2 regions of the Alteromonas sp. CH_MED4-4 genome follow, and region 1 is predicted to be linked to the other one. Evidence: riboswitches for the same ligand, from Rfam matches in the RefSeq annotation. Region 1 holds a riboswitch; the other holds the start of a gene.

Region 1 (16,457 bases):
AGCCACAAATAGCGCCATTAAGCTAAGCAGAACATGCTTTCTATTCCACTTTCCCGTAAGGGCGGTAAGAACCGGTGCGCCAACGGCAACACCAACGGCATACAAGCTTACAAGTAAGCCTGCGCTCGGTAACGTAACGCCAAGATCAGTAGCAATGGTGGGGACAAGCCCCACTATCACGAACTCTGTTGTGCCAATAGCAAACGCACTTAACGTTAACGCAAATAATGCAATAGGCATTTCAATTATCCTCAAAAAGTAATTAACGAGATGGCTTGATTAACAACGCCACCATTGGCTTCTAGAACGAACAACTACACCGTTTTTTGAAAGCCATTAATAAAGTGTGTACAGTTTGACGATAAATTTATTTGCAAAAAACAGCACTAATGACAAAATACTTTTGCGATATTTGAAAATATAAGGTGTGCGATGCCAGTCTCATCAAAAACTGAAGATTTAGAAGCGTTCCTAACCGTTGTGGATACAGGTAGTTTTTCCAGTGCTGCCAATCTACTCAATCAGCAGGTTGCAAAAGTGAGTAGAGCAGTTACCCGTCTTGAAGATGGCTTAGATGTAACCCTATTGAATCGCACTACCAGAAGGCTGGAATTAACAGAAGAAGGTGAGCTTTTCCTGCAATATGCCAGAGACGGGCTAAATATATTAGAAAAAGGTGAAGAAGCATTACGGCTATTAAAACGCGCCCCTTCTGGAAAACTTCGGGTCGATGCTGCGAGCCCGTTTGTGTTCCACCAGCTAGCGCCGTTAGTGGGTGAATTTCGAGAAGCATTTCCTGACATAACACTCGATATCACCAGTCACGACAGCATTATCGACCTGTTGGAACATAAAACCGATATCGCAATACGTATTGGTGATTTAAGCGACTCTAACTTGCACGCTCGACGTTTAGGAAAAAGTAAGCTGCATATTGTGGCAAGCCCACAGTATCTTGAAAAATATCCCATATCTGAAGGTGAGGATGGAATTAGCACGCTAAACAAACACAAACTGATTGGCTTTAGCGACTCACCAAGTCTAAATAAATGGCCGCTCAAGCAAGATATTAACTTGCAGTACAGTCTTCGTGCGTCAAGCGGCGAAACTATTCGCCAGCTGTGCTTGGCAGGTCAAGGTATCGCGTTACTTTCTCACTTTATGGTACACAAAGATATCAGTGCAGGCTCGCTGGTAGCGCTATTTCGCGACGATATCGTCAGTCCAAACCGTAGAGAGTCGGTACAAGCAGTGTACTACAAAAATAGTGCAGTATCGTCTCGTATCTCTGCGTTTTTAGATTTTATACAGCCTCGACTAACCCTTTAACTTACCTTTATTTCGCGTGGCCTTTACCTAATATTTTTTTAAGTGTGCTTTGGGGGAGGCCATTTACTATTAGCGCGGCTATCATCAATATTGCGCCGGCCATAACCATAGGCAGCAGCGTTTCTTTAAGCAATATCACAGAGCTTACATAACCCACTATCGGCGTAAGTGTACTAATAAGTACAATTTTATCTGGTGGCAATTTAGGCCCCGCTGCTACCATGAGGCCAAAACCGAGACCCGTTGCCACTGGCCCAATGTACGCCAATAGTAACCAATCGCTTATATCGTAAGCCCCAAAATTAGGTATTGGTTCAACTATCAGTGCAATAGCAAGCATGGCGAAACCTGCGATGGTAAACTGCCAGAAGACAGCTTCAATGACGCTACCTTTCCATTTATGGAAAGACACCCTACGAATAGCGACCGCCCACAATGCAGACGCTAACAACATTCCGAACAGCGGTAGCCATGCGCCCGGTTGTCCCGAAGCAAATAAAATCATTGCACAGCCAATGGTAGATATACCGGTTAGAATTAATCGCTTAGAAGGCGGACGTTGCCGATACCATAGAGTGTCGATAAGCAGCATCCAAAGCGGTGTAGTGTAAATAAGAATACTGGCCGTGCCCGCAGGGATAAACTGCAGTGAGACAGTAATAAGCCCCATTGATAAGATAAACTGGAAAAACGCAACGACAAACACCACCGAGCGATCTTTACGGTTGAGCACCGGTAAACGTTTTTTGGTGATAAGTACAAACAGCGCAAGTACAGGAAGGCTTAACAAGAAGCGCAAGCAGACCATCCATACAGGCCCTACAATCTCAAGCCCTAACTTCATGCCTGGCCAGTTAAGTCCTAAACACAACACCGCAATCAAAAGCATTTTAATGCCTTTTGATTGCTCTTTTTCCGCCACCGATGATGAAGACATGCGTTTTAAAAAATCCAATTACACGAACTGCGTTAAGAGAAGTTTCTACCGCCTGGTAAGCTGAATGTAGGCGGAGAATTTTGAGGGCGCAAATATAAGTGAATTAGCAAGGGATTAAAACCTTCCTGACCGTGTAAACACGCCAATTTATCGACCAAATGGTCAACTTTTTAAAACCTTGTGGAAACTTTGCTATACGGGTGGTTAATCACTGATAAACACTATGACTTATAGGTACAATGCAACAGACAGCAGCTTCCGCTCCCCTTTTTCTATTTTGCTAACGCTGTGCATGTACTTATCTGGCCGAAAAAAGTAAATGCGGTTAAAGAGATTAAAGATGACTTTCTCTGCCCAAAATTGACCGCCGCGCTTAGGCTTTTTTAGTACTACATTAAATTTAAAGTAACGCCCGCTGCCCATAGGGTCATTATGTTCTAACACGCTATGACCCTCTTTGTAGGTAACCACATTTATAGCAAATCGTTTTGATGAGATTAAAGCCTTGTTGAGCACTTTAGCCATGCTATTTCTACCTTGATTGATGGGGACGTGTTCTAATTTAAACACGCACGGCTATGGTCTGGAAGCGTATGCTGAGTTCAGATAATGCTTTGATATACGCGAAACGTATATGCCTAGGATTACAAACACTAGGCTAAGGTGGGGTTTGTCCACTTCATGATTTTAGCGTTTTCTTTTTGTACGCTGTTTCCATTACTCTTGTCATGCCCGTCATTACTACTTTTTACGGTGTAATAGTTTTTGCGGGTTTCTATATGCTGAAACCCCGAGCTCTCGTAAAGCGCAATAGCAGTATGGTTACTTTCACGCACTTCTAGCCAAATTTCACGCATTGCTTTTTTCACTGATGTCTCAATAACAAAATCAACTAAAGCGCGACCTATACCCTTGCCTCTAGCGCCACTGTCTACCGCAACATCCATCAGCGTGGCTTCATCAACGACTTCAAGCATAATGGCATAGCCAATAATCTTGTCATCATCAAAGGCGAACACTCCGTAATAGGGTTTGGTGAAACAGTCTGCGAAGGTACTTAGTTTCCAAGGCGACACGTGTGCCTCTTGATGGATAGCATGCGCAAGTTCAATATGCTCGTTAAAGCCTTGTGGCGGTACGATTATTAACTTCATCGACGCGACTACTGTCCGTTAGCGGAGTGGTTTAATTCGCGTGCTGCGCTGATAAGCTGCGCCCACAGCTCCCGTTTATGCACAGTTGTAAGTTTAAGCGGTGTGGCTGGCAATATAATGGCCGCTTCGGTTACCGATAGCGTACGGCCAATCATTATGGTGCTAGCCCACTGTGACGGTATACCCAACTGAACACAGGCTAGCTGCAAGTCTTTTAGCCATTGCTGTGATTTCGCTTTCTGTTCGGCACTTAACGGAATACCTTCAGGCGATACCGGCCCTTTTACGCCAGTAGGCTTTGTTGAAGACTTATGCGAGGCAACTGCATTGTCGTAAGACGTAGAAGTGTTGGGTGACTGTGAAGCAGCTGTTTCGGTTTGCCCTACTTTCTCTTCATTTTGCGACGTGCCAGGCGTAGAAAGTTTTGCTGCCCCACTGTCTTTAGGATTAGCCTTATCTTTCGCGCTACTGCCAACATTTGCTCTCAACTGAGCAAGCCGTGATTGCTTTTCTTCTTGAGATATTGGCGTTGAAGGCGGCTTATTGATTTGCGCGTTTTGGCTGTAGGGTAATTGTGTCGATGAACTACTAGCAGTGCCGACGTTGCGTTGTACTGCATTAGTGTTGTTTTGTTTCGCTTGGTCTTCCTGCTTTAGCTCAGTGTAGGCTTCTTTGGTGATCCAAACCGGGATCCCCATTTCCTGTAAAACCGCCTGCTGATATGAAGTAAGAGACATTGCGTAAAAACACCTAACGTGGATAGTTCATTATATTTGTTTAGTTTACTAAAGTTGCAGGCTTGGTTGAATAACTATCGCGTTCTTTTGCTTGGATTGTACTTGCTCTTTAATGCTCAAGCGTTAATTCATAAGGGTTGATTCTTAAGCATTATTCGCGAATTTATAATGCCTGGCCCTTGGTATAAGAAATGAAACAGCTGCAGCAAATTAAGCACTAGCAACAGAAACCAATAGAATTTAAGAAGAATTTAACAAAGAAACGATTTGGGATTTGAACGTAAACGTTCACAAGAAGAGAAAGTGGCAGGGGTGGAGGGACTCGAACCCCCAACCATCGGTTTTGGAGACCGCTGTTCTACCAATTCGAACTACACCCCTAGCGCGCTGTGCATTATACGGATGACATTAAAAAGGTAAAGCCTTTTTATCACTACCATGCACTGCATGCTTAATTAACACGCAATGCGCTGTTTTTTCAATCGAATAACACCAAATAGGCTTTATCCATCACCTGTGTTTTGTCTTATTGCTCGCTTTTAAACCGACTTCTATGCAGCGTCACTTTTAAATGCGGAGCAGTTTATGCCAATTAGACCTTATTGGCGTTAAGCGCAGCAAACCACAGGTCATTAGTGATAGCGACAATCTCGGTGTGCAGATCAAATTTCGCTATCGCGTCGTGCTCATCGATATTCATTAGCTTGGCGTAATGCTTAACGAGCTCTCTACTTTCATTGATTTCAAGTTTATTGATAAGGCAGCAACTTGCTAAATCGAAGTAGCGGTTTCCCATGGCGGCATATTCCCAATCAATAATCTTGAGTGAGTTATCTGCGCTCAGTAATAAGTGATTAGTTAGCAAGTCATTATGACATAACACATAGTCGTCATCGTCTTGTTCACTTTTTATTACTTGTTTCCGCAATGATTGGGCTTTTAGATAAAGCTCACCGCTCATATCGAGCTGTGCAACATTAATATAATGCTGCCATCTTGATGCTAAATCTAATGGCCTAGCGGTAATGGGCAAAGAATGAATACGAGCGAGGGTGTTGGCCAGCTCAAGCATTGAAAGCGTCGCACTTTCACTGTGCTCTAGCCACTGCTCAACCCAGATGGTTTCATCATCGCTTAACCATATAGGTTGCGGCGCTACTCCCAACCTATAAAGCTGTTGCTGCAAAGCAAATTGGTGCGCACGATTAACCCCACTAAAGTCATCATCGCCCATCCATTTCACCGCTAAGTCGACAGGGTTATGATCCGATTTTGGTTGCCCACTACTTTGAAGGTTATTTGCAATCAAGGGTAACTGACTATCTGCGAGCTCTTGAACGCGGTAAACGTGATTTACCGCTCCAGCAGGGTGTGACAAAATTTTCGCACTGTCACTAAGATTAAGCGCCTTTTGCAGCGTGGCGATGATATCCAACCTGTTCACCTTGTTTTTTATATTGTACTAGCCACTGGTAATACCCAAATACCGCAAAACCAACGTAGCCTAAGAACAGGCAAGCAGATAATGCATAACCCACTTGCAGGTATAAGTATGCGGACGCTAAATTGATGAAAAACCAATAAACCCAGTTTTGCAGGATTTTATGCGCCACCATAAATGTTGTGACTACACTCAATAAATTAATGCTCGCATCTAATAGTAGGTACTCACTATTGAACTGTGAGCCTGCCACCTCAGACAGAACCCAAGCGAGCAATAACATACTCGGCACAATGAGCAAATGAGCCCAGAACGGCCAATGAAGCACTGGCTTAACATCGCCATCTTCCGCCCCTTTCGACCACTGATAATAACCGTATCCCGCCATTATCATATAAAAGAAGTTAAGCGCAGACTGAAATGGCAAAGTCACCTGCCAAAATAGCCAGGTGTAAATTGCGGTACTCACAAAAGCGCACAGCCAACACCAGCTGTTCTGTTTTGCGGCTAACAGCACATAGGCAATAGCGAGGACAACCGCTACCCACTCTAAAAGCGAAGTAGCGGCAATTTGTGAGGTAAACTCAGAAAAAAAGTTAGCCATTAAGATGATTTTCTAGATTGCATGGCATCAAAGTTTAAAAACTTAGCAACGAAAATAGCCTGCCCCACTTCTTCATGGGTCCTTTGCATTTCTTCGCCAAGTACTTTCATAACCACGCCATAGTCACCTGTAACCTGCGTGCTGGTTGAGCTTGTTGAAACTGCAATATCACTATAGCTATTTAACCTATCAATGAAATCTTGAATAGGTGGAATGTATTCGTTAACCAATGGGTACAACGACAGTTCAACCATAACTTGCATGTCTGTTTCCTTTTATTTTAAAACGCGTACTTAACAGTAACGCCAAACTGACGACCGTTACCTATTTGGTAATATGGCTCATCGAAGGCATACTCATCGCGAGGGTCGTTGCTGAAACCACCGAATCCACGGGTGTAGTACTCACGATCAAAGGCATTTTGTACCCACAGTGATGTCTGCCAATCACCGTGTAACACCACAATCTCCGAATTAACCAGCGTAGTACTTGGCGAGGTTACATCATGGCCGTCAGAAAAACGGTATTCGCTTTTGTAATCTACATCTACACGCCAGAGCATGTTATCTGTAAGTGCGTACTCACTATACAGGTTTGCGGTCCACTTAGGTGATTGAGCCTGCCTTTGCTCAGACACTTCAGTACCGTCTGCAAGCGTATACCCTTCAAAGGTAGCGCTTAGATATCCAACACTTGCATCTAGCTGCCATGCATCACTAGCAATCCAGCTAAGCTCCAGCTCGGCTCCTTTGTTTGTTCCTAAATCAGCATTATCAATAATGTCTACGAACCCTGCCGTACCGTCATCACGAGTGATAACGTCAAAATCGCTCACCTGAGTATCTTTTCTATCCATATAGAAAATTGCAGCACGAGCAATTAGGTCAGGCGTAAGTAATGGGCCCTTTACACCTATTTCGTAGTTCCAGTTATATTCTTCGTCGAAGAATCGCTGATTGTCATTCACGCGGCTGTCGGGGTTAAAGCCTGCACCTTTATATCCGCGTGAAATACTGCCGTAATAGAAGTGATTGCCCTGCGTATACTGAAGCGCGACTTTCCCGCCTACCATGGTGGTGTCGAACGCGCGAGTAAGTTGGTTGTTATCAGCGTAATCAAAATCGTAGTTTTCTACTCTTAACCCTGCTACCAGTACTAAATTTTCGTTCAAACGACTTTCAGTCTGAGCATAGATAGCGGTCGTCGTAGGCGTGTATTCACTGGCAAAGTCACTATCCAAATAAGTGTATTGACGTAGCAGCTTTTCTTCCGTGCTTTTATAAAACACGCCTATTGTCCAGTCAGTCATACCATCAAAAAGTGCGGCACTGTCAGACGACACGAAACGCATCTCGCCGGTCTGTGTTTCTACATCGCGATAATAGGCGTCAAAAGACGTGTAACCCCACGGGTGAAACCCTGTGAATGTCCAGTCTTCATCGTAGCCATAAGCAATATTGTGAGAAGCATGGGTGGCAATTAGAATAAAGTCGCCCGCTGCTGTATTGGTTGTAGAGCGCGCGCTAACAGCGTGGGTTTGGTGTTCGTCAAATCCTGGTTCATCAGACAGCGTTTTGTTGTCATTGTCTAGCGAGAATGCATCGTAACCGTTATCGATATCGTACCAGCGATAAGTAAGTGCAAGTGTGGTTCGCTCATCTACGCTGCCTTCAACGGCAAAGCGCAGTGCGGTTTCATCGATATTCGCGGTATCGCTTCTATTCAAGAACGTATTTTCTACAAAGCCATCACTGCGATTATGAACCAGCGCAACACGATAGCCCCAATCCGTGTTGATATCATCACCAGTGGCGCCTTCAATACGGTAACTCTCTTTGTTCCCAATGCGGGCTTCAACGTAGTCTGGGGCGTCGCTACCCACGTCATTACTGGAGAGTTTAACCGCTCCGGCCAATGCACCTGTGCCGTATAAGGTAGCCTGAGGTCCGCGATATACCTCTAGTTGTTTAGTATCAAAAATAAGACCTGCCGCAGCAAGGCCTGAAAAATCAAATTCATCGACGATAAAGCTTACAGAAGGATTGATAGGCTCGGCGAACTGACTACGCTCTCCAATACCGCGAATTTGCACGAAGCGGCCGCGAGACGCACCAGCTGCAAAGTTTACGTTTGGAATACTGTTTAGCACACTGTCGATATGGCTCGGCTGTCTACTGCGAAGACGCTCTTGATCTAAAATGGTCGCGCTAGCACTTAACTGGTCGAGTGTAGTTTGACGAAAATCACCAGATACGATGACGCGCTCAATATCTGATGGCGTGCTATCTGAAGTGTTACTTACATTGGTTTGTTGCGCATAGGCCGCAACGGAACTAGCAAGCAGTGAAAGTGTGAAAAGTGTTTTATACATGGGATCTCTTATTCTTATTTAAGAAAAAAGATCCGGGTCTAACGGCAGGTGATAAGGCTATATTGTGAACCATCCCTACGCCGGTATTATCCGGATCAGGTTTAAGGGTTCCCACGAATGTGGATCTCAGACCGAAAACGGACACCCCTTGGTATAGTGTTGCGCTGCTAAAACTAGCAAACTCAACTTCTGCGACGGAGTCTACCAGTTCGATACACGCCGTCAAGCAGATAAGACGTTAAGCTAACGTAAGGTTTTATATATGATATAAGGCGTTGAAAGCTTAGGGCTATTCAGCGTCAATATTCATATTTAGGCGACGTACTTCATCGTCAGTTTGTGCTTTTAAACCTTCCAACGTTTTGCCGTGTGCGGTTGGTTGACGCGTATCAGGGTCAACCTTTACGAAAACGATATCGTCTGCAAAACAGATGGTTTTCTTGGTTGCTTTGTTGCGTACCAAGCAGCTTACGGTAATAGACGTACGGCCTACAGCTTTAGTTTCTAGACCAAACTCTACGATATCACCCTGCATAGCCGGTGATTCGAAACTAATTTCACCAATATGCTTAGTTACCAAGCAATTAGTTTCTAGCTGACAAATAGCCCAAATTGCAGCTTCTTCGTCTATCCATTCTAACGCGCGGCCACCGAACAAAGAATTGGCGTAATTAAGGTCGTTTGGCATAACTAGACGCCGAGAAAGAAAGCGCATTCGAATTCCTCATAATAAATCGCTACTATAGCGTTAGATTATACCGAAAAAACTGATTCATGGCGCTAACTCAATTACGCGAATGGCTATTAGCCCCCTACTTTGAAAATAGCGGCGAAAATGGCTGCAAAAAAAGCTCTCACGCTTCACACTTATCAAACGTGACTTGCCCGCTTCACCGGAGAATGCTTGTAATATCTGGCAATGATGATTTTTGTGAAGCTGCCATACGTAGCGTTCAAGCCTTTGTAGATGAAGTTTCATCTATAAGCGTTGTGAATTTTGCTGGCGATACACTTAAGGGAAAGAACCGCAAACAAGTACTGGGGAGCGAATGTGACATTGCCACATTAGACTGTCGCGACTCATTCAAACCTGGCGACGTGATGGCAGTGGCGGGGATCGTTAAACGCAGTGGTTGTTTAATACTTATTTGCCCTGCATTGAGTGAATGGGTCAACAATATTTCGGTCTCGTTCCTGTCGAAGGGGTTTACGCTTACACAAAGTCGATACCTCGAACGCTTTATAAAGCACCTGCGTAACAACGACTACGTGGCATTTCACACTGAAGAAAAAACCACGCTTCCAGATACGGCTATGTACCGTATTAGCGAAGGCTTAACATCAAACGTCTATAGAGGCTCACTATTTAAATCAGAAGAGCAAGAGCAGACATACAGTCGTTTATATCAAGCACACTCACTTAATAAACTAAACGCGCTAATTACTGCCCCAAGAGGCAGAGGCAAGTCATCATTATTAGGTATATTCATTGAAAGCCTAATCAGACAGGGTAAAAATGTACTATTAACCAGTGAACGCTTCGATAATGTGAAGAACGTACTTTCACGTATTCAACAGCAAGAAATAGCCGGTGTCAGAACACAACAACCATCCACCGCTAACATTCGAACACAACTAAGCCTTGGTGATAAGAATAAGACAACGACATTAGGCAGTGTAAAATGGGTGCCCCCTGACAGTACCTTGTTATATTCCACAGAAGATGAAAAGTATGACGTTGTAATTGTTGATGAAGCGGCTTCAATCCCCCTCCCGGATGTATACCGGATTATAGCAAACCACAAGCAGTGGGTGCTTAGTACTACGCTTTTGGGTTATGAAGGCTCAGGCAGTGGCTTTATTCACAAACTCATCCCTAGTTTACCGCCTTCTGCTATTCATTTAAGACTATCAAGGCCGTTACGATGGTTCGAACATGATCCCATTGAAGCTTTTTTCAATACGACTTGTTTATTTGAGAACAGAGATGCGGCGCGCAATATTGGCAAGATTAATTTCAAAAACAGTATTAACCCACAGATAGATTACGATTTTTCCATAAGTTCGTTTAAAAGCATTTCCGAAGAGGCGCTTCAGCAAATAATGTCGCTACTTTCATTAGCCCACTATCAAACTACGCCCGATGATTTTATGCGCTTGATGGATAGCCCGGATGTACTTGTTGCCATACTTAAATTCAACGACAACGTGATAGGTGCTGCAATCATAAACGCTGAAGGTAGCGACTACCTGAACGATACCGCATTGGGGATTGCGTCTGGACAACGTCGTCCTAAAGGGCATTTAGGTGCGCAAAGACTTGCTCTGTTGTCTGCTGATGCAAAAACAGCAACGTTTAGATATTGGCGTATTAATCGTATTGCCGTCGATACGGTGGCGCAGAGTAAGGGTATGGGCAGTTACTTGCTACAAAGAGTTAGTAATGAAGCCAAAAAGCAAAGTATTGACGCTATCTGTACTTCTTATGGAATGACACAAAAGTTAGACAGCTTTTGGACAAGAAATGGATTTGAGATTGTAGACTATGGGCGAAAGCCTAATAAAGCCAGTGGCGAAACCAGTGCACTAGCGTTATATCCTCATTCCAACAGAGCAACAAAACTGCTTTCTGAATTGGTAGCACTAAAAGAGAGCTTTCAATTCGATAACCAGTTAGACAACGTGCCCATTAGCATACTGACAATCTATGTAGAAAAGTTAGTACATTTTACCCAAGGCACACGCACTTTAGATGATGTTTGGCCGATATTACATAAAATTGCGCGTTATGCAGAGACTCACCCTACACCAAGCGCAAATACTCAACTGAACAAGCCAAATAACACAATACTGTATACGCTATGGCGTCTTGTTGAAATCATTAACACGAAGCGCTTTCTCAGAAAAGTACTTACACATTCAGATATGAATGCGAAACAACTTGTTTCTACATTCAACGAAGAAAACCTAAAAGCAAGTGGGTTAAAAGAAGTCACTATTGTTATAAGAGAAGCAATTCTGCCTGCTTTCAAATAATAGAAAGTCTGTAGCCTGAAAGTACAAATAATCAGCTTAGCGTAGAGCCACTATACCTGCGTTAACAAGCCGCTATTACGAACATTTTAAATACCGCTGAGAGGCTAATGATTTATGCGGATTGGTGTTAAAGCCCTATAAATATAATCCTATTCGAGAAAAGCTCACTTACTAAATTAAGGGCAAAAAAAAGCCTCCCAAAGGGAGGCTTTTTTGCTAAAACCACATATTAGATACTAATACCGCGGTTCTTCGCTTTTTCCTTGATATAAGGTTCCCACGCTGCAGCGTTGCGGCGTAGAGAGCGATCTTTCTTAGCTTCTTGTACGTGCTTGTAAGCAGACTTGAAGTTACCTGCGTAGAAGTTCGCTTCCATTAACGTGAAGTGAATCTTCTCAGGGTTTTCAGCGCCACGCTCTAGAGCATTCTCTAGTGCTTTGATAGCGCCTTTATAGTCTTCTGCTACAAGTAAAAGCGTACCTTGTTTACGATAATGCTCAGGGTCTGAACTCTTAGCCGCAGCTTGTGCATACAAGTTTGCCGCTGTTTTAAAGTTTTTAGCCTGGTGATATGCATTAGCAATGTTTGCAATCATATCAGCATCGTTCTTCAACAAGCCTTCTTTCATGTGCTTTTCAAGAAGCTTAGCAGCCTTATAAGGCATACCGTTACTTTGATAAAGCTGAGCAAGCGTCTTTATTTCTGACTCTTTCTCTAGATAGCCTTGCATATAAGCAAGTTCTAGCGTTGAAAGACCTTTCTTATAGTCTTCAACTAAGATGTAGAAAAAGCCAAGACGTGACCACCAAGTTTTTTCCTGAGGGAAAGTTCTAACAAGATCTTCCGCCACAGCAACCGTTTCAGGGTACATCTTACGCTCGTAGTAAGAAGTTAGCTTTAATACATACGGGTTTTTGTTTGGCTCTTCATACAAACCAATCGCTTTGTCTGCTGGCTCAACCATCTTCGCTAGTTGCTTAGATTCAAAGTAAGCCTGTGCCAAACGCGTATATACGTCTGCGTCTTCTTTACACGTGAAGTCCATCCACTTGTTATACCATTTAATGGCATCAGTGTACTTCTCTTCCTGCATGCTCAAATCACCTAGTAATTTAAGTGTTTGAGAGTGTTCAAGGTCGTTTAGAACTTTTGGTTCAACTGATTCAACCAAATACCCTAAAGCTTTACCACCTTGACCTTCTTGCGCAGCAAGTAAGTTACCAATAAAACGCTTTACGTAAGCTCTATCGAAATCGTCAGATGCGTCGATTTCGTAAAGTACGTTTAGTGCTTCATTAACTTGGTCTTCATTGTAGAACTCAAAAGCTTTCTGAACTTTTTTACCGGTACGCTCACCTACAAGCGTTGTTTTTCCTTTCTCATATCCAGGACAAACAACAGGTGCTGACTGCGCTAGGGCAGCGGGTGCTGAAAGCACCGCACCTGCGCCTAGCACTAAAGCAACGGCTGACATTTTGAATGTACGTTTCATCATGATCATTGCTCCAGTTTAAAGTCTAGCTGTACGAACATGCCAGGTTGTTTAACTGGCTTGCCATCAACGATCTTAGGCTTGTATTTCCACTTACGTAGAGCACGACGTGCTTCACGGTCGAATACGCGCTTAGGTTCAGCTTCGATAACTTCGATATCTTCAACACCACCAACTTCGTTGATAGTGAAAGACAGTCTTACCCAACCTTCACGGCCGTCACGGGCTGCATCAGGTGGATATTTCGGGTCGATACGAACGATAGGTGTTGCTTCACCATCACGCTGCATTGCACCAACACCACCGATGTTTACACCAACACCACCTGTGTCGATAGCTGGAATAGCTAAGCTAAAGCCATCTGCATCAGGTTCCGCTGTTTCCGGCTCTACTTGCTCCATTTTAGGAGGCTGTGGAGGTGGCGGTGGTGGTGGAACACGAGTACGCGTTTGCGTCTGGTCGTCTGGTTCCTGCATTACAATATCGATAACCGGTGCAGGCGGTACTTCGTCTGCTGGTCTAGATGAATTTTCAATCAACTTGGCCATTAGAACGAAAAGGGCAAATGCAACACCAGCACCTAAAAGTATAGATACAATTATACGTAACATCTTATCCCCTTGCCGCTACCGAGACTCGGTTAACGCCAGCGGCTTTAACCTGATCCATAATCTCAACTACTAAACCATGCTTCGCTTTTACGTCAGCTTGAATGATTACGTAGTCAGTAGGCTGCTCGGTAAGCAGTCTTTCAATATTCGCTCTTACGCTGTCCGGCGCAACTTCACGCTTATCTAGCCATACATTTCCGTCTTCAGTTACGGCGATGAAAATGTTTGCATTTTTGTGAAGAATCGCCTGGCTCGCATCTGGCTTGTTGACTTCGATCCCTGCTTCTTTAACGAAAACAGTGGTAACGATAAAGAAGATCAGCATGATAAACACGATATCCAACATGGGCGTCATGTCGATCTGTGCATCTTCTTCCTCGGTTCTGACTTTTCGAGCCATAATCTCTCTCTCTAATGATGTGGCAGGCTATCAACTAGCCCTTCTCTTGCCAGCTTCACTTTCGCTTCAAGACGTGAACTGATGAACAGTCCAGATAGCGCGGCTACCATTCCCGCCATTGTCGGGATCGTTGCCATAGAGATACCAGCTGCCATTAGACGAGCGTTGCTGGTGCCCTGTGTTGCCATTGTCTCGAAAACACTGATCATACCGGTTACTGTTCCAAGTAGACCGATTAGTGGACACATTGCAATAATGGTTCTGATAATCAGCATTCTAGCGTTAAGGTCGTCTGACGCTTGAGAAATCCACGCGTCACGGATTCTATGCGCATACCATGATGTGGTATCTGCTCGGGCATCCCAATTCGCGATGATGTTTTTCTTCACCTTTGGGAAGACCGAGGTTAAATACCAGTAACGCTCAATCATTAAAACCCACATGAGAAAGAGCGCGGCAGCAACGAAGTATAGTACGTCACCGCCGGTAGCGATAAAGTCCCTGACCGATTCGAATAATCCAATCAGGTAATTCATATTACGCTTTCTCCGACTCTGAGTGAGCAGCTACGATACCCGCAGTTTGCTCATCAAGAATGTGGATGATTGACTTGCTACGAGAAGCTACGATGCTGTGAGTAAGGATTAGAGGCAGAGCCGCGATAATACCTTGAGCAGTAGTTACAAGAGCCATAGAGATACTTCCTGCCATCATACGTGGGTCACCTGTACCGAATAGTGTGATGGTTTGGAATGTCTCGATCATACCTAGTACTGTACCTAGTAGACCTAGTAGAGGAGCAATCGCTGCGAAGATCTTGATAACGTTAATGCCGCTTTCAATTTTTGGAAGCTCGCGAAGAATCGCTTCATCAAGTTTAAGCTCAAGGTTTTCTGCATCAGCAGTCTTGTTCTCTTGGTAAACTTTAAGGATACGACCTAGTGGGTTACCTTCTGAAGGATTGTTTACGTTCTTAAGCTGTGAACGCATTTTTCCACCAGTGATCGTTAGTGTGATCATTTTGTAGATACCAATTAGTAGGCCAATCGCAAGCATAATTGTGATTGTGTAACCAACTGGACCACCAGCATGATAACGCTCAGACATTGTCGCTTTTTGCTTCAATAGACCAAGGATTGCACCTTGAGAAGGGTCAGCAAAGAAAGGAACAAAACCAGAAGTAGCGCCGATTAGTTCGTCAGCAGAAGCTACAAAGTGACCATCTGGTTGACGACCAAGAGGCTGAACAACTTCAGCTTCAGCGTCATACGCTAGGTAACCAGCTTCACCAACAAGGTTGAAAGTACCAACACGAACAACTTCTTGCTGTGAAGAACCGCCGTCAAGGTTAACAACTTCAGTAGTGAACTTAACTACTTCACCGCCTTCAGTCATTTCTTTCTGAAGAGCAAACCATAGGTCTTCAAGTTCTTTAATGTTTGGAAGACCTTTAGAGTCTTCTGACATTTCAGCAAGGAACTGACCACGGCCAGGGAATTGTGCACTTACGATTGATGTAGAGATACGGCCGTAAGCTTCAGAAGATGCTTGACGTACCACACCGAACATTTCACCAAGTGTACCTGTAGCTTGGTCTAGCTCAGCAGCTTTCTCGTTTAATGTAACTTCGTTGTCTGAGAATTGCTTCTGTAGACGGTCACCACGAGCTTGTTCAGCTTTAAGATCTGCTTGTGCTTTGCGAAGAAGTGCTTGCTTGTCAGCACGTGCTGATTGGAACTCAGCTTCGCGTTGCTTATCTAGGCGAGCTTCAGAAACGCGGTTCTGTTGAACCTGGTCTAGAAGATCTTTCAGGCTCTTTGCTTCCTGAGCCTGCGCTCCGGTTGCTGCAACTGCAACTGTCGCAGCGGCTAAAAGAGATTTGAATACTGGTTTCATTAACAATTACTCCGCTGCGCTAATTGGTAGTTTAATCAGATCCGCAGGAATGACGTTGTTAGCCATTTTAACTGCGTCAACAACTGAAGACAGATACTCGTCACCCAGTTTTTCCCATGCGCGGCTTTCGTTGTTCCATACCCATGCGTGAGTTTGGTCTAGAGAAAGTGCAACTAGCGCCGTACGACCTAGGTTAAAGAAGTCAACAGTAACTTCTGTGCCTGCGTCGTCGATAGTACCTTGGTAAGAGTTGATCTTAGTACCGTATTCAACTTCAACTAGGTAAGCTTCTAGTACCTGACGGAACTGTTCTGAAACAGTTACGTTAGAGTTAGCCATAAGGTCGCGAAGACGCTCAACACGCTGTAGACGCTCGTCTAAGTGAATTGGACGGTCTAGCTTGATGAACTGCTCTAGGCTGTCGATCATGCGGAACATAAGAGGAACGA
Region 2 (16,457 bases), on a different contig from region 1:
GATGTGGTGGCTAGCACTAACGCTTTGTTAACTTTGCCAGGCTCTGTGGCTGATGCGGTAAGCGATGATAACCTGATTAGCACCAAGCTGCCGTATCAGCTACCTGCGTTGGAAACACACCTTTACTGGCATAGCCAGCAGGAAGGCGAGCCCGGGCTAATGTGGTTACGCAATTTAATGCTACACTTGTTCGCTGAATCTGGTCTTACCAGATAGGTTCTGATAGGATTCAGCGCTATAGGCATTATCACGCAGCCCACACTTTGCCAGCGATTAGCGGGGTTTAGTGCTAGCGTACATGAGGTATGTCAGATACCGTGGTTGGCGCGTGTTTTGGTGAAAAGGAAGCAGTAATGAATATTCACACACTTGCAGGCTACATACAGCATATTTATCTTGTTGAAGACAGCAAGGGGTTGCTATTGCTTGATGGCTGTAGCCGCGCCGATGTAGACAACGTGTGTCGATACATTACGCAAACCTTAGGTCGTCCGTTAAGTGACTTAAAGCTGATTGTGGTTACACACATGCACCCAGATCACGCCGGAGGCGCCATTAAACTACGTGAACGTACTGGTGCGCAGGTGGCATCTCATCCCAAAGCGATTAATTGGTATGCTGGGTTTGCTGGGCGTACTGCTCACGGCATAGATTTGTTGCTAACCTGGTGGGTGGCCAATCGTATTGGCAAGCCAAGAATGCCTATTTGGTACAATCCAATACTAGCGCCAGATATGACGCTTGCCGACAATCAGTTACTGCCCGGTTTTCCTGACTGGCAGGTTATGTACACGCCGGGTCATACCGACCACGATTTAACGCTAAAGCACATTCCCACGCAGCAGGCTTACATTGCCGATGTATTGGTACAGGTGAAAGGTGAACTAGTACCGCCATATCCGTTATGTCACCCAAACCAATACCGCGAAAGCTTAAAGAAGCTGGCCCAGTCACATATTGATACATTCTTTTGTGCTCACGTTCCGCCCACCAAAAAATCGGATATCGATTTTGAACACGTTATTGAAAACGCGCCGCGAAAACCTAAGAATCACTGGCATTCCAGTAAAAATCGCATAAAGAAAAAGCTATTCAATAAGACTCGCGAGCATTAGTTTATTAGCCGTCGTTAGCGTTACTTATTTACGAAGCGGCGTGTTTAGCTGGCACTGCCCTTGCTTTTCCCCCTTAATAACCACATTAATCCTATAGGCATATCTATAATAACGAGAGGGCAATAATGTATAGGCCGCACTCTCTGGATATTATTTTTAAAGGTTTAGGTTTAAGGGAATAGGAACTGCAAAGGCAGAATACAAACAAAATAATGCAAAAAAATATCGCTACGCTTTTTGACAAGACTCGGGCAATGGCGTCGCTAACTGGCGACAAACTTAGCAGTGTGTTTAACAAAGAAACCCACCGATTCACCATTACCGGGCTAAGTCGAAGCGGTAAATCTATGCTGTTCACCAGCCTTATCACTATGCTGAAAAGCCGTAGTGAAGAGGGCTATGCGTGTTTACCTTTGCTACGTTATTTGCCGCCATCCCAAGTGCTTGATATGCGCATAGAGCCCATTGAAGGCTACAAACCGTTCCCGCATATACATAACATTGCTGATCTTGAAAACGGCCAGTGGCCTAAAGCCACCGAAGAAGCATTCGGTTTTAAGCTGGTGGTGCGTTTAAAAGAAACCGCCTCATTGAAGCGTCATGTATTGCCTCATAGCGATGTGGTGTTTGAGTTTATCGATTACCCTGGAGAATGGGTGACCGACATTCCCATGCTAAGTAAAACCTATGCTCATTGGTCAGACTCTGCGTGGGCTCAGCTTAGCAGTGGGCCGCAGCAGTATTTTGCCAACCAGTGGAAAGCGTTTGTTAATCAGTTTGATTTTGAGCAAGAGCCAACCGAACAGCGTATTCAGCTGCTGGTTAATGCCTATCGCGATTATTTAGTAGAAGCGAAGGCCAACGGCATCTCGCTTCTTCAACCGGGCAGTTTTTTATTGGAATCGAGCGACTTCGATTGGCAGGCCTTTGGTTTTGCGCCGCTTCCGTCTAGCATCACCAGCGATGTATCACATCCTTGGTTTAAAATATTCGACAAGCACTTTGCTAAATTCCAAAGTGGGTGGTTAACGCCGCTAAAGCAGTCCATTTTCAAGGAAACCGACAAACAAATTATTCTAGTCGATTTGTTTGAAGGGCTTAACCACAGCAGACAGCATTTGTATCAGTTAAAAGAAACTCTGAGTCATTTGGCCGACACCTTTGTGTACGGGCAAAGCACGTGGTTTTCACGCAATGTGCTGAAAAAAGAACAAATAGGCAGAGTGGCGTTTGTTGCCACTAAGTCTGATCTTGTGCCTGTAAGTCAGCGCGCTAACTTACTTAATTTACTTACCCAAATTACCGAAGGAGCCAGAGCACGGTTCGATGGTAAACCCATACAATTCGAGCATTTTTTAGTGTCTAGCATGCAAGTAACCGACGAAGGTAGTAACGACGATGCTATTCGTTATAAAGACACTGATGGCCGCTATGTAGAATCTACGTTCGAACCTATTCCCAGCACACTGAAAGAGATGGAAGAGGGCAGCCATTTTCCAGTACCTGATGTGAGTGTGCCTAGTGATTTTAAGGCGCGTATTTTAGCGGGTAAGGGCGTAGATAGATTGCTTCAGTTTTTACTGGGCAAAGGAGAGTAAGAATGAGCGATAAACCTTATACATTTGACGAAAGCCCAGAAGAAACAAGCCAGTCTACGCTAAGACGCGATGCAATTTACGGCGATGCCGGTGAGGAAGATCAGCATAATGCGGTGACTGGATATGGTAAACCTAATAACGACAATGAAAGTGATGCGGTAACAAAACCGCAGTACAAAACCAAAGTTAAAACACAAACCTTAGACATAGCGCAGCCTGAAACCAAACTTCCGCAACAAGTTACCGAGGATGTATGGGAAGTGGATACTAAAAAAGGTGGCCTGTCGTTAGGTGCGGCAACATTAGGGTTTGGCGTTGTTTCATTAATTGGCTTTTTCGTTTTTGAAGCTTATACCACCCTTGCGGCAAACGTTTCTGAGCACCCCATCGGTACAGGTGTACTAGGCGCGCTATTAGTTGGGTTTGTTAGCTGCTTTAGCTTTTTGAGTTTTAAAGAGTGGCGAGGCTACAAGCAAGTAAATACGGCGATGGAAGATGCAAGCGTTATCCGAGACTTGCTGGCTAGCAAGGGAGCAGAGCCTTCAGCGAAACAAAAGCCTTCAGCGCAAACAGAAGCATCGCCACAGAAAATTGATCGCGTGCTAAGCCAGCACGGCAAACGCTTTTCGCGGGGCTCTTACGCAGCGCATTGTTTCGACCGTTATAAGCAGCAGCTTCAAGATGACATGACAGGCTCAGAAAGATTAGGCCTGTACGAAGACACGGTACTAAAACCGGTTCAGGAAAAGGCGCACAAGGTGCTGAATAAAGAGTCGGTGACCGCCGGAAGCCTTGCGTTTATAAGCCCAAATAATCTTATTCAAACTTTTGCTGTGGTATGGATTAGCTTTCGTACCATTCGTCGTATGGCCCGCGTGTATGGACTAAGGCCAAGTACAGCAGGGAACTGGAAGTTGCTTAAAGTGTTGGCGCAAAACATTGCGGCGCAAGGCGTGTTTGACTTAGCTACCGACGAAGTTGCCAATCAAATTGGCGGCAGCTTGTCGGCGAAGTTTATGGAAAATTCTGCTGAAGCGATTGCTGCAGGTGCGCTCAACGCCCGTTTAGGGCGAGCGTTGATCAAGTTACTTAAATAGCGCGTCTTGCCTGCTTGTTAGGCTGCGGTAGTGATTTTGCGCAGCCTAGTGGCACCAGCCGAGCTCTAGCGTGAAACCCTTAGGTTATTGTATTAACGTTATAGTGCCTTTTTGGTGGGCACCACCACGTTAGCAAAGATTAATCCCGCCACTAGCGACATAAAAATAAGAAATACTTCCTGTCCCAAATGGTCTGCCTTCACAAAGTCTTGGCCCGTCATAAACGAGTTCAAGCCAATATAGGTCTTAGACCCCGGCACCAGCACTATAAGTCCGTGCATAGCCACAATGGTCGCGGGTTGGTTAGCAATGCGGGTGAACGCATTAGCAAAAATGCCTAACGCAAATGCACCCACGAATGCACCTAGCCCAGGGCTCATGTAGTCAGAGCTCCATGCGGTAGCACTGTAGGCAATAAATGCTGCTGCCAATGCCCATGGAATGTGTTTAATACGCGTTCTGAATATCGCAACTAGGGCAATACACAGCAAGAATACCGCTAGCCAAGTAGCCCAGTAAGGCAGCGACTCTGCAGGGGTATACACGTTTTCACCAAACGCACTAAAGCCCACTGACACACCCAAAAAAGCACCGAAATATAGCTTAAACAGCTGCATGATGGCGTCCATAGTACGAGCCGTGCCCGACACCATATTTCGCGATGAAAGCTCGGCAAGGCCCATTGTCAGCGCTAGTCCGGGTACAAATACAATCACCGATGAAAGCACAACCAGCGGAATGTTAATGCCCGGGTCAACGTATTGACCAATAGCACAGGCAAGAATGCCGCCAACGAACGCGGTGACAGGCTCTAGCATCAAGTTTACGCGTTTAGACTGCTGTGCCCATAAGGTCCAAAGATAAGCCACAATACCCAAGGCACCCGACCAGCCAATTTCACTCCAGCTCGCACCCATTAGCATAGCAAACGCGCCGGTGGCCATAGCAAAGGCAACGCCTGTAACCCATTTACCATAAGGGCTGCCCATGGCATCTATTTCATTTAAGCGCTTGTCAGCTTCACTTAAGGTTAATTTGCCCGACAGCAGTTCACTGGCCAATTCATCGGTGAGCGACAACGCGTTCATGTCTAGTTCACCAGGAAGCAAACGCGCAGCGTGGTTATATTCGTCTTCGTGACGGTCACTCCAGATAACAAAAGTCAGTGAAGTTGGCGTTGAAATAAATGAAGCGTGTACGCCTAAATACTTAGCGACTTCACCTAGGTAAGCTTCAAGACGGAACGCAGGGGTACCGTACTTGTGCAGCATTTTGCCTAGCTTCACTATAAATCTACGAATTTGAATAAATTCAACGGTATCCAACGCACTGCCCTTTAGTTTTGATAAATCTAATATGAGATAAATGAGACAAAAAAGCCAGACGCATAGGTAAAGTGTCTGGCTAAAATTTGGGCGGATTGTACGGAGGGTTTTGCACGAAAGCAAAACAAATTTTCTCTTATTTTCCCTTACAAAAACTAATCGATTAATCCATTAAAAGTGCGCTCTTTTAGCGCGAGTCTCCAAACGAAAAATACAGGTATTTTTGCGCTTAAACACGTTCTGTAAACGGCATCCAGTCTTTCCATACGGGCTCCAATCCTTTCATTGAAAGTGCGCTCACGACATCTGATACAGATCGGTTGTCGTCAATATCGAATTGATTTAACGCTTTCGATGGGGCGCTGTAACCGCCAGGCTGTGTTTGCGAGGCTGCACTCATAGACGTTATGCCAAGCGGCATTACGCCATCCCGAAATACCGCCGACTCTCGGGTAGACAGCGAGAGTTCTGCTTGCGGGTTAAAAATGCGGTGGGCGCATATTAGCTGCAGCAGATCTCGCTCGTTAGGGAGTTTACTGTTGGTGTGGGCATTGCCCCCGGTGCTGTTACCTTCACAGCTACGAAGGCGCGGAAAAGCAATGGATACACGGCTTTGCCAGTAGTGTTGCTGTATTAACTTGCCGTGAAGGGCGGTCATGGCGCTATCAACCCGCCAGTCGCCTAAACCCAGTAGTGCGCCAATGCCTATTTTATCAATGCCGGCTTTTCCTATGCGATCGGAGGCTTCTAAGCGCCATAAAAAGTCCTGTTTTTTACCTCGAGTGTGGTAATTAGTGTAGTGCTGCGGTGAGTAGGTTTCTTGATACACTAACACTGCGTCTAAGCCCAGGTGCTTCAAGGTTTCATATTGCTCACGCTTTAAAGGTTGTACCTCCATCATAAGGTAGCTCACCTTTTCGCGAATGGCGCTTAGTGTTTGCTCAAAATATTCCATCCCCACTTTGGTTTCATGTTCGCCAGTAACCAGCAATACCTGTGAAAAGCCTAAATCTTTGATGGCTTCAATTTCGGTCAATACTTCGCTTATAGACAGGGTTTTGCGCTTTATTTTGTTGCTCATGGTAAAGCCGCAATAGGTACATTCGTTGGCACACAAGTTTGACAAATACAAAGGCACAAACAGCTGCATGGTATTGCCAAAGCGATGGCGAGTCATTGCTTTAGCGCGATAGGCCATGGCTTCTAAGTACTTAGCGCCAGCGGGAGAGATCAGTGCCATGAAGTCGTCTAAAGAAAGTGTATCTTTACCTAGCGCTCGTTCTACGTCGCCTGCTGTTTTGCTGTTTATCGACATAGCCACATGCGACAAGTCTTGCTGCATTAATGCCTGCGCTACCTTCATACCGCCGGCTCCAAAAAGGCGGTAAGCGGGCTAGAGGCTTGGGCAAAACTGCTGGTAGCACCAAGTCCAGCTTCAAAGGCTTTTCGCCCCGTTTCTACGGCGCTTGCGAAAGCTGCTGCCATAGCAACTGGGTCCTTAGCCGTGGCGATGGCCGTATTTACCAGTACCGCGTCTACTCCCAGTTCCATGGCCGCCATAGCTTCGCTTGGCTTACCAATGCCTGCATCTACAATGACGGGTATCGACGCTTGCTCAACAATAATTTGCAAAAAGGGTTTGGTTTGTAAACCCTGATTACTGCCAATAGGCGCGCCCAATGGCATAACGGCAGCGCAGCCTACCTCTTCTAAGCGTTTACATAAAACGGGGTCTGCTCCGCAGTAAGGCAAAACGTGAAACCCTTTTTTAACCAGTGCCTCTGCGGCAAGCAGGGTTTCGATGGGGTCGGGCAACAAGTAGCGTTGGTCTGGATGAATTTCCAGCTTCACCCAAGGGCTACCTAATGCTTCATAAGCAAGTTCAGCGGCGAATATGGCTTCTTTAGCGTTCTTAGCTCCCGACGTATTCGGCAAAAGCGTAACGCCCAATGCTTTTAATGCCGAAAGCGTTTCATCTTGTGAGCTATGGCTGGCGACACGCTTCATTGCCAAGGTCACCATGCTGCTCTTGGCTGCCTGTACCGCGCTTTTCATGGTGTCTGGGTTACTAAATTTGCCAGTGCCAGTTAACAGGCGGGAAGGGAAGGTGTGATTTGCGAGTGTTAGCATTTTAGCCTCCTGCCACTAGGGTAAATATATCCACGGTATCGTTGTTACTTAAATACGTCGTCGGCCATTCTTGCTTGCTGATAATGGCGGCATTCTTGGCAACGGCAGTGCCTTCGTCTTTCAATTGTTTAAGGGCAATTAATTCACTAAGTGATATAGGAGAAATCACGCTCATTGGTTGATTGTTCACGTTAATGTTAATTTGGGTCATTGGCATACCTCACAAGAAGAAGAGGGGGAAAGCTTGAAACTTTGCAGCGTGCCTTGGCCTGCATGGGCGTTTACGTAGTGGCCCCATTTAATATCGGCATCGAAGCCTCTTGCCAGAAATAACAAGGCTTGGGTAGCTTGGTGGCATGCTGCCATGCCTACTACGGGGCCCAGTACACCTTTGCTAACGCAATCTTCGCGTACGGCAACATTATTCACTAAACACTCGTAGCAACCGCAGGTGGCTGAGTTTTGAGGCAAGTTCAGCGCTTGCCAGGTAAGCCCACTGGCTGCGGCAATAAAAAGCGGAATAGAGGCGCGAAATGACGCCAGGTTTATCTGTCTTCGTACCGTCAGGTTGTCGGTACAATCCAGTACGCAGGTGGCTGATGCAATCAAGGTTGGTAAGTTGTTACTATCAGCAAATAAGCTTTTAAACTGTATGTTTAAATGCGAGTTCACTTTACGCAACTCATTGTAAAGCGACTTGGCTTTAAGCTCGCCTAGGTGCATTTCGTTGTAGCTTATCTGGCGCTGCAAATTACTAATGTCGACGGTGTCACCATCTATAAGTGTAATGTTGCCCACGCCTGCGCCTGCTAAATAGCGCGCGGTTAAGCTGCCCAATCCACCTAAGCCAACGATAACAGCGTGTGCACTCGCCAAATTAAGCTGTCCGTCGTGATCGATGCAATCGAGTAAAAGTTGTCTGCTGTAGCGACGTATATCCTGATGCGCTAACTGCTGGCCCACTGAGTGACTAAGTGAATGAGTAGCTGAATGACTAAGCAAACCCAGCCTCCTGAACCAATGCTTGGTAGGCTTTTAGCGGGTGTGCTGCCTGAGTGATTGCACTTACCACAGCAATGCCGTTAACGCCGGTTTTAGCTACATCGCCTATGCGCGATAAGTTAATACCACCAATAGCAACGGTGGGAATGCCATCGCAAAGCTGCACATACTTTTCTAAACGTGCTACACCTTGGGGCTTCGAAGGCATGTCTTTGGTATTGGTGGGGAAGATATGACCAAGGGCAATGTAAGTCGGGTTTAAAGCGCGAACACGTTGAATTTCAGCGAAGCCGTGCGTCGATATTCCAAGCCGTAAACCCGCACTGCGGATGGCGTTTAGGTCTGCGGTGTCGATATCCTCTTGCCCCAAGTGCACACCGTAAGCCCCGAGTTCTATGGCCAGCTCCCAATAGTCATTAATGAATAATTGGCAGTCGGTGTGTTTCACCAATTCTATTGCCTCTTTTATTTGCTGACGAATGTCTTCTTGGGAGCCTTGCTTAACCCGCAGCTGCATGATTTTTACGCCCGTTGGCCAGAGGCGGGCTATCCATTGCACACTATCCACTACAGGGTAGATGCCTAAATGAGTATGAGTAAGTGCAGGAAAATGAGCTTCTTTACAAGACGAGGCTTCAAGAAGGGTATCCTTATCCCGCTCTTTTTCATTAGCAGTGGCGCCACGTTGCTGAAAGGTCACCAGCGGAAAGCTCTCTGGTTTTGCGGGAAAGCCGTTGGTTCGTGCAAAGTAGGCGGTTAATTCGTTACTTATGGCGTTTGCGTTAGCCGCTGCGCATTGCTTTGGTAGTGTATGGTTGCGAACTTCGCTGACGTAAGCATTAGCAAGAGTAAGTGCGTCTTCAATGCAGTAGTCGTGCACAATGAATGCCGCTAATGCGCTGGCTAACATGCAGCCTGTGCCGCGAAGGTTGCCGTTAGCGTATTTCGGCTGGCTAAAACGAAGAGTGTGAGAGGCGCAAACAAAAATATCGCTCACGTTTTTTTGCCAGTGGGCGTGACCGCCCTTAACGTAAACGCTCTTTGCGCCTTTACCCCTTAGCCGATTGATTGCAGTTAGCAAGCTCGCTTCATCGACAACAGGCAAATGGGTGAGCCACGCAAGCTCATCGATATTTGGCGTAACGATATCTACCGTATTCAACAGTTCGTCAACTACGCTTTCGCTTAACTCACTCAGCACGCCACCTGACGAGGTAGACAGCACAGGGTCCCATACAACGAAGGGGCGAGGGTTAGATGTTTTTTGAATACGTGCACACAACAACAGCGCTTGCTCATCATTAGCAATAGCGCCAATTTTAATAGCGCGTGGTGGGGTATCTTCAAACAGCACCTGCCACTGTTGATTCAATGCCGACGCGCACATGCTTTCCTTACTAAGCATGATTGAGTTGGACTGCACGGTAAGCTGTGTAGTGAGCACACAAGCATGGATGTTCAGATCGGCCAATGTAATGGCGTCGCGGGTAACGCCCGCACCACCGCTACAGTCAACACCTCCCACACACCACACCACAGGAAGTGCAGTGGTGAGGTTGTTGGATGCAGGGCTTATGGACGCTTTCGCCATCATGGTAGCTCTACCTTGCTATCTGCAGTGTGATAAAGCTCTGCGCCAGACTGGTTGAATGCCTGGGCCATCTCTTTCATACCTTTTTCTTTCTCAAACTTTTGCTGCTCTGCTTGTTTAGCCACATCGCGCACTTCCTGAGAAATTTTCATACTGCAAAATTTAGGGCCGCACATAGAGCAGAAATGCGCAACTTTGCCAGACGCCTGCGGCAAGGTTTCATCGTGATAAGCGCGCGCGGTATGAGGGTCGAGAGCTAAATTGAACTGGTCTTCCCATCTGAATTCAAAGCGAGCTTTCGACATGGCGTTGTCGCGAATTTGTGCACCTGGGTGGCCTTTTGCCAAGTCGGCAGCGTGGGCTGCAATTTTGTAGGTGATCAGCCCCTGTTTAACGTCTTCTTTGTTAGGTAGGCCTAAATGCTCTTTAGGTGTTACATAGCACAGCATTGCGCAGCCATACCAACCAATCATGGCGGCACCTATACCTGAAGTGAAGTGATCATAGCCAGGAGCGATATCGGTGGTGAGGGGGCCAAGGGTATAAAACGGTGCTTCGTGGCAGTGCTTAAGCTGCTCTTCCATGTTCGCTTTAATCATATGCATTGGCACATGTCCCGGGCCTTCAATCATTACCTGAACATCGTACTCCCATGCAATTTTCGTCAGCTCTCCAAGGGTACGTAATTCAGAGAATTGCGCGTCGTCGTTAGCGTCAGCTACGCTACCAGGGCGCAGGCCATCACCTAGCGACAGCGCAACATCGTACTTAGCGCAAATTTCGCAAATATCGTGAAAGTGCTCATACAGAAAGCTTTGTTGGTGGTGGCTTAAGCACCACTTTGCCATTATCGAACCGCCGCGCGATACAATGCCGGTTACCCGCTTTGCGGTAAGGTGTACGTACTCAAGCAGCACGCCAGCGTGAATGGTGAAGTAGTCTACGCCTTGTTCGGCTTGCTCAATTAGGGTGTCTTTAAACATGTCCCACGTTAGATCTTCGGCTACACCGTTTACTTTTTCTAGCGCTTGATAAATGGGGACGGTGCCAAGAGGAACTGGACTGTTTCGCAGCAGCCACTCTCGGGTTTCGTGAATGTTTCTGCCGGTAGATAAATCCATGATGGTATCGGCGCCCCAGCGCGTTGACCACACCAGCTTTTCTACCTCTTCTTCAATAGACGAGGTTACTGCTGAATTACCAATGTTTGCGTTAATCTTTACTAGAAAGTTACGCCCTATAATCATTGGTTCTAACTCGGGGTGATTGATGTTGCATGGAATAATGGCGCGGCCTGCGGCCACTTCCTGGCGTACAAATTCAGGCGTGATGGTATCGGGTAAATTCGCACCAAAGTGTTCGCCTTTGTGCTGCTGCGTCAGTTCGGCATCTTTAATGGCTTGGCGCCCCATATTCTCGCGAATGGCAATGTATTCCATTTCAGGGGTAATGATGCCCTGCCTTGCGTAGTGAAGCTGGGTAACGTTTTTGCCTGCTTTTGCTTTTAGTGGTTTGCGGCTGCGAATAAAGCGGAAGTCTTCGGTAAATATGTCGTTTTCACGCTCTTTTGCAAAGCTTGACGAAACGCCCTCTAATTCAAGGGTATCGCTACGCTCTTCAATCCACTTTTGGCGAAGCGGAGCTAGGCCTTTGTGCACATCTATGTTTTCTTGTGGGTCGCCGTAGGGGCCTGAAGTGTCGTAAACAGGAATTGGCGGATTTGGTTCTAAAATAGGGTTGTCTTCTGTTCCACCCACTAAACTGTCGTGTTGGTGAATAAGGCGCATGGCCACACGAATATCGTCACGGCTGCCACACTCGTAGTGGCGTGTTGAATTTGGGTAAGCTTCGCCCGCAAGTTCATTAATGAATTGTTGTGCTTGTTGGCGCTGTTCGCGTCTGTTCGACATAGCATTTTACCTTGTAAATTTAGGTTCTAAAAATGCTTGTCAGGAGTGAAGGAGAATACAAAGTGTAAGTGTAGAAGGGGATAATCCCGTTACTTTAGCGAGATTGTTGGTAAAGGTTCTGGTGATTGCAGCCCTTTACACCGTTGATGATGACTTGGCGATAAACTTAAACAGTTTACCTTGAGTGACGAGCAGCACCGTAATGGGTGTGTTTGTATCATCAACAGCAAAACAACTTCGCTTCACAACGCTAAATCACGATTTAACATTGTGCACATTGTATTTTCTTGTTCCCTTCGCAGGTATTAGCCTGATCAGGTTCTACGGATCCCACTTTCGCGGTCTCAGCTTACTGGATTAACAGTGAAGCACTCCGACAAGTTGTTTAAGTCAATTCGGGTTGTGGTTGAAACAACCCGAATTGAGAATTCCTTTTTACTATATCTTCAATTTTACGGGTAATACAAGTACTACCAGAAAGCTAAATGAATATTCATCTAGCTTGCTAGCTGCTGACCTTCCTTGTAAAGCTGAAGTGCAGTGGCTGTGTCGTGCTTGCGTTCGCTAATTGCAGACAGCAGCAATAAGTCTTCTTTGCGCGACTTCATTTTAGTGGCTTTAAGCAGGGCTTTTTCCGCCAACACATCATCGCCGGAATTGAATGCAACTTGGCCTAGCGTGGAGTATAGCGACACGTTTTCTTCGTCTTGCTTTATCCAGCTTTCAAGCAGTCGTAGTGATGGCGATGCATCAGGAATATTAAGCTGCGTGAACAGCGGAAACAGGGCGCTATTCGGGCCACGTTTTTGCCATTCAACTAGCAAATTCTGTGCGTCGGCATGCATACCTTGGTCAAGCAACTGTTGAATGTAGGCCGCGCGGTAAGCATCGTCGTGACGAAGCTTACGAGGTAGGGTTTCCCAATACGATTTAAGCTCGACAGCGCCTTGTTTGCTGGCAATTTCGGCAAACTTACCCTTGGCGATGCGCTGGCTCCATGTAGTGTAGTCTGCTTTGGGCAATGCTTTACGCCAGCCTGACAAATTCTCTTGAAGTACTTGCCATTTACCTAGCTTGGCAAGAATTTGCGCTTTTAACTGCACAACTTGCTTGTTTTCACGCTCTTGCTCGTCAAGCTCGTTAAGTTTCTCTAATGCCGCATCGTATTTTTCTTCAGCCATATCAATACGCGCGTGCATGACCGTTGCGGCTACTTTCGCTTTTGGAAAGTCAGTTGCCTGAACAAGGAAATAACGGGCTTTGGCTAAATCGTTATTGGCAAAAGCAATTTGCGCTGACGCCAAATAGTTAACGCCTTCGAAATCGCCGTTGGTGGTTTTGCTTAGCGCCTTTTGAGCCGTATCAAAATCACCTGCAGCCATTGCGTGTAAGCCGTCGTAAAACGCACGCTTACGTTTGCGCTCACCTAAGGTGCCGAACCATTTATGTGAACCTGTGATCAGGCTTAACGCCCACAATACCAGTCGAGATAGTACGTACCAGGCAATGACGGCACCTATCACTAAAATACAAAAGCTAATCACCGTCATTTCAACAGCGGTGTTACCCAGTGATATTAGTACGTAGCCCTTATCGCCTAACAACATTGGGCCAACAATTAGTGCAACAACGAATGCGGCTAATACCGCAAGGGCAATAGCTAACCATTTCATAGTGCACTTGCTCCTTGTCCGAACACCTGCTTAACGCGGCTATCCAATAAACGCTCTAGCGGTTTTTGTGACGCTAGCTCTGTAGGTATTGGGCGCGATACATCGGTAGCAATGAGGTTTTGTAGTGCATCTACAAAACCCGTTACCTGGCTTTTTTCGGTGTCGAACTTTTCAATAATTAACGTTTGAGCGTATTGAAGCGACTGGTTGTAAAGCCCTGCATCGCCCTGAAGCGCGGCGGTTTGCGCGTGCATAAGCTGCAGACGAAGCTGCTCTTTTGCTAGGAACTGGGCTTCTAGTGAAAGCACCGGTTCAACCGGGCCCTCAATAGTTTTTATAGTAAGAAAATCGTTCACCAGTGAACGCCACACCTTTGCAAGGTTCTCTTGCCAGTCGTCAGCAGACTCCGATAAGGTTGTGTCTTCTGCATTGGCGTCTTCTGGTTTTTCGAAGGTATCAAGTGGCAATTTGTCAATTTGAGCAATCATACCCGTAAGCGCGAGAGCGATGGAACTTTGTGATACAGGGTTGAGCTGTTGTAAGGTTTGAATATCTTCTGCAAGGTTTGCGCGAACCGGAAGTACCGATGGGTCGGCCAATGACTTTAAGCGTTTATCTGCGTTAACTAGCAGCAAAATTGCTGTGCGTACGTCGTTTTCTAACCAAAGCTTTCTGCCTGCCATGCGAACTAAGTAATCAGCTTCAGCAATGAGCCAGTCTGCCGGGCGGCGACCTTCCATATTATTTAGTTGTTCAAGAGTCGATTCAGCTTGCAGCGTCAGCTTTTCGTTTTGCGCTTTTAACTCGGCTACCGTGCTTTCTAACGTCTGGTTGGTGCGAGCTACTTTGTCGATAGAGGCAACAAGACCAGCGCGCTCACGCTCAATAGTGTTTAGCTGAGAGGTCGTCGTTTGAAGTGCAGATTCAGAGTCCTTGCTTGCCGACTGTTGCTGCATGTAATACCAGTAACCTGCGCCAGCCATACCAAGCACAATAAGGAAAAGGATGATTACAACAAACCACAGTAGACCATTTCCCGACGATTTCTTTTTAGCAGCACCCGATGGTGTTGATTCACTGTGCGTGGCAGAAGATTCGATAACGTCTTTTTTAGCTTCCACTTTCACGAGTTCCTCTTTTTGTGGGCTACTTTCATTGTTGTTGGCCATTCAATACTCCCAGTTATCCTTTACCCAGGCGATGAGTGCCTGATCGGTGGCTCGCTGACAAACCGCTACCTCTTTAATGCCTTGGCTAGTAAGGGTTTTGGCAATTCGGTCGCTCACTGTTAACCATTTAATAGATTTAAGTGCTTGGCCAAATTGCGCAATTAGTTGCAGTGCCATTGCTTCGCTTGTAGCGATAATGCCGCTAACTTCGCCCATTTTCCACCGTTTTGTGTAAATTGGGCTTGTAAGTTGCTCTCTCTTATAAACGCAAAAGCTATTCACTAAAATACCTTTTTCGTCTAATCCAGTGGCTATGGCGTCGCGCCCACCTTCACCCTTAATGATAACGACATGCTGACAGTTTGCCTCATTAAGTTGGTGCATTGCCAGTATACCTTCGGATGTATGGGCTTCGGGAATAGCAACCTGCGCCGATGAAAACGCCTGAAGTCCCGCTTGTAATTTTCGTGCAGTGGCATCGCCCACAGCTATGATCAATGGTAATTCGTTAGCCGTTTCGCGTAAGCCTTCAATAACGGTGTCTACAGCATATACGCTGGTAACAACAATTGCGTTTACTGCATTTGACGCTAAAAATTCTGCAGCAGCTTTTCTTTCAGACGAAATATCAATGATGTTAGACGTGGCAACGCCTACCGCGTCAATTCCGGCTTTTTCAAAGGCAGAAGCACTTGCTTTTAACTTTGGCAGTGGGCGTGTAAACAGCAACATACTATCGAATTTTCATCCTTTTATTTTACTGCGTAAACCTGCACGCATTCGACAAACTATAACTTAGTTATAAAGCGCCTTTAAGATTTCACCGGCACCTTGCTCAAGAAGGGATTCCGCTACTTCAACACCAATATCTGCGGCTTTTTCTCGCGACGCTGTAGCAGAAGCAAAGAGCAGTTCTGAACCATCTGGCTTACCAACCATGCCGGTTAGTGTCAGCACATCGCCATCAAGCGTGGCAAAGCTACCAATAGGTACTTGGCAGCCGCCTTCCAATCTCTCGTTCATGGCGCGTTCCGCAGTAACGCGTGTATTGGTGTCCGTATGGTTCAGCGCCTGTAGCAACTTAATTAGCTCTTCATCGTCGTTACGGCACTCAATACCTACGGCACCTTGTCCAACGGCGGGTAGTGAAATATCAGCGGGTAACGGCATGCGAATACGAGATTCCATTTCAAGGCGAATAAGGCCAGCAGAAGCTAAGATAATGGCGTCGTACTCATCTGCGTCTAGCTTGGCTAGACGAGTATTCACGTTTCCGCGCAGGTCCTTGATGATAAGGTCAGGGCGATACTTGCGAATTTGGCACTGTCTGCGAAGGCTAGACGTACCTACTACTGCGCCCTGGGGTAGGGCATCTAAACTGTCGTGGTTATTTGAAACAAAAGCGTCGAACGGGTTTTCTCGCTCACAAATAGCGTGAAGGCCAAAACCTTCAGGAAATTCAACCGGTACGTCTTTCATAGAGTGCACGGCAATATCGGCACGGCCTTCAAGCATGGCAATTTCAAGCTCTTTTATGAAAAGTCCTTTACCACCAATTTTCGCCAGAGGTGTATCTAAAATTTTGTCGCCCTGCGTGCTCATAGGCACAAGCTCAACGGTCATTGACGGATAATGCTCCAACAATTTTGCCTTCACATACTCTGCTTGCCAAAGCGCTAAAGCACTTTTTCTAGTAGCAATTCGAACGGTGCGGGTAGTGTTGAGGTGACTCATGGCTATTCCAAACTATATTAAAAGAAACTAAAACGATGTATCACAAAACGTCATACGATATACCCCGTAGTATACGCATTTTCTGTATTAATGTTTGAAATTAGGCGCAGTTT

What was found. Region 1 has a riboswitch for thiamine pyrophosphate ahead of WA381_RS02770 (TonB-dependent receptor). Riboswitches for the same ligand answer to the same signal wherever they lie in the genome.
Region 2: linked by a shared signal. The riboswitch ahead of thiC (phosphomethylpyrimidine synthase ThiC) and the one ahead of WA381_RS02770 (TonB-dependent receptor) in region 1 are both predicted to bind thiamine pyrophosphate.

Annotation. Positions count from the first base shown of each region.
Region 1 is NZ_JAYMEU010000002.1:273,447-289,903, reverse strand. Features, by position in the region: gene WA381_RS02820 (MFS transporter) at 1-240, opposite strand, end outside; gene WA381_RS02815 (LysR family transcriptional regulator) at 433-1,329, shown strand; gene WA381_RS02810 (DMT family transporter) at 1,337-2,266, opposite strand; gene WA381_RS02805 (hypothetical protein) at 2,495-2,791, opposite strand; gene rimI (ribosomal protein S18-alanine N-acetyltransferase) at 2,920-3,420, opposite strand; gene WA381_RS02795 (alanine acetyltransferase) at 3,429-4,157, opposite strand; tRNA gene WA381_RS02790 (tRNA-Trp) at 4,462-4,538, opposite strand; gene WA381_RS02785 (phosphotransferase) at 4,750-5,601, opposite strand; gene pnuC (nicotinamide riboside transporter PnuC) at 5,558-6,202, opposite strand; gene WA381_RS02775 (hypothetical protein) at 6,202-6,465, opposite strand; gene WA381_RS02770 (TonB-dependent receptor) at 6,483-8,573, opposite strand; TPP riboswitch at 8,629-8,732, opposite strand; gene WA381_RS02765 (acyl-CoA thioesterase) at 8,863-9,288, opposite strand; gene WA381_RS02760 (GNAT family N-acetyltransferase) at 9,348-11,609, shown strand; gene WA381_RS02755 (tetratricopeptide repeat protein) at 11,839-13,104, opposite strand; gene WA381_RS02750 (energy transducer TonB) at 13,107-13,712, opposite strand; gene WA381_RS02745 (ExbD/TolR family protein) at 13,714-14,112, opposite strand; gene WA381_RS02740 (MotA/TolQ/ExbB proton channel family protein) at 14,124-14,648, opposite strand; gene WA381_RS02735 (MotA/TolQ/ExbB proton channel family protein) at 14,650-16,008, opposite strand; gene WA381_RS02730 (DUF3450 domain-containing protein) at 16,015-16,457, opposite strand, start outside.
Region 2 is NZ_JAYMEU010000006.1:40,598-57,054, forward strand. Features, by position in the region: gene WA381_RS05990 (LysR family transcriptional regulator) at 1-216, shown strand, start outside; gene WA381_RS05995 (MBL fold metallo-hydrolase) at 354-1,115, shown strand; gene WA381_RS06000 (YcjX family protein) at 1,328-2,713, shown strand; gene WA381_RS06005 (YcjF family protein) at 2,716-3,810, shown strand; gene WA381_RS06010 (threonine/serine ThrE exporter family protein) at 3,909-5,135, opposite strand; gene thiH (2-iminoacetate synthase ThiH) at 5,365-6,498, opposite strand; gene WA381_RS06020 (thiazole synthase) at 6,495-7,265, opposite strand; gene thiS (sulfur carrier protein ThiS) at 7,267-7,476, opposite strand; gene WA381_RS06030 (HesA/MoeB/ThiF family protein) at 7,473-8,267, opposite strand; gene thiE (thiamine phosphate synthase) at 8,260-9,861, opposite strand; gene thiC (phosphomethylpyrimidine synthase ThiC) at 9,858-11,768, opposite strand; TPP riboswitch at 12,043-12,154, opposite strand; gene WA381_RS06045 (heme biosynthesis HemY N-terminal domain-containing protein) at 12,266-13,441, opposite strand; gene WA381_RS06050 (uroporphyrinogen-III C-methyltransferase) at 13,438-14,610, opposite strand; gene WA381_RS06055 (uroporphyrinogen-III synthase) at 14,611-15,342, opposite strand; gene hemC (hydroxymethylbilane synthase) at 15,406-16,344, opposite strand.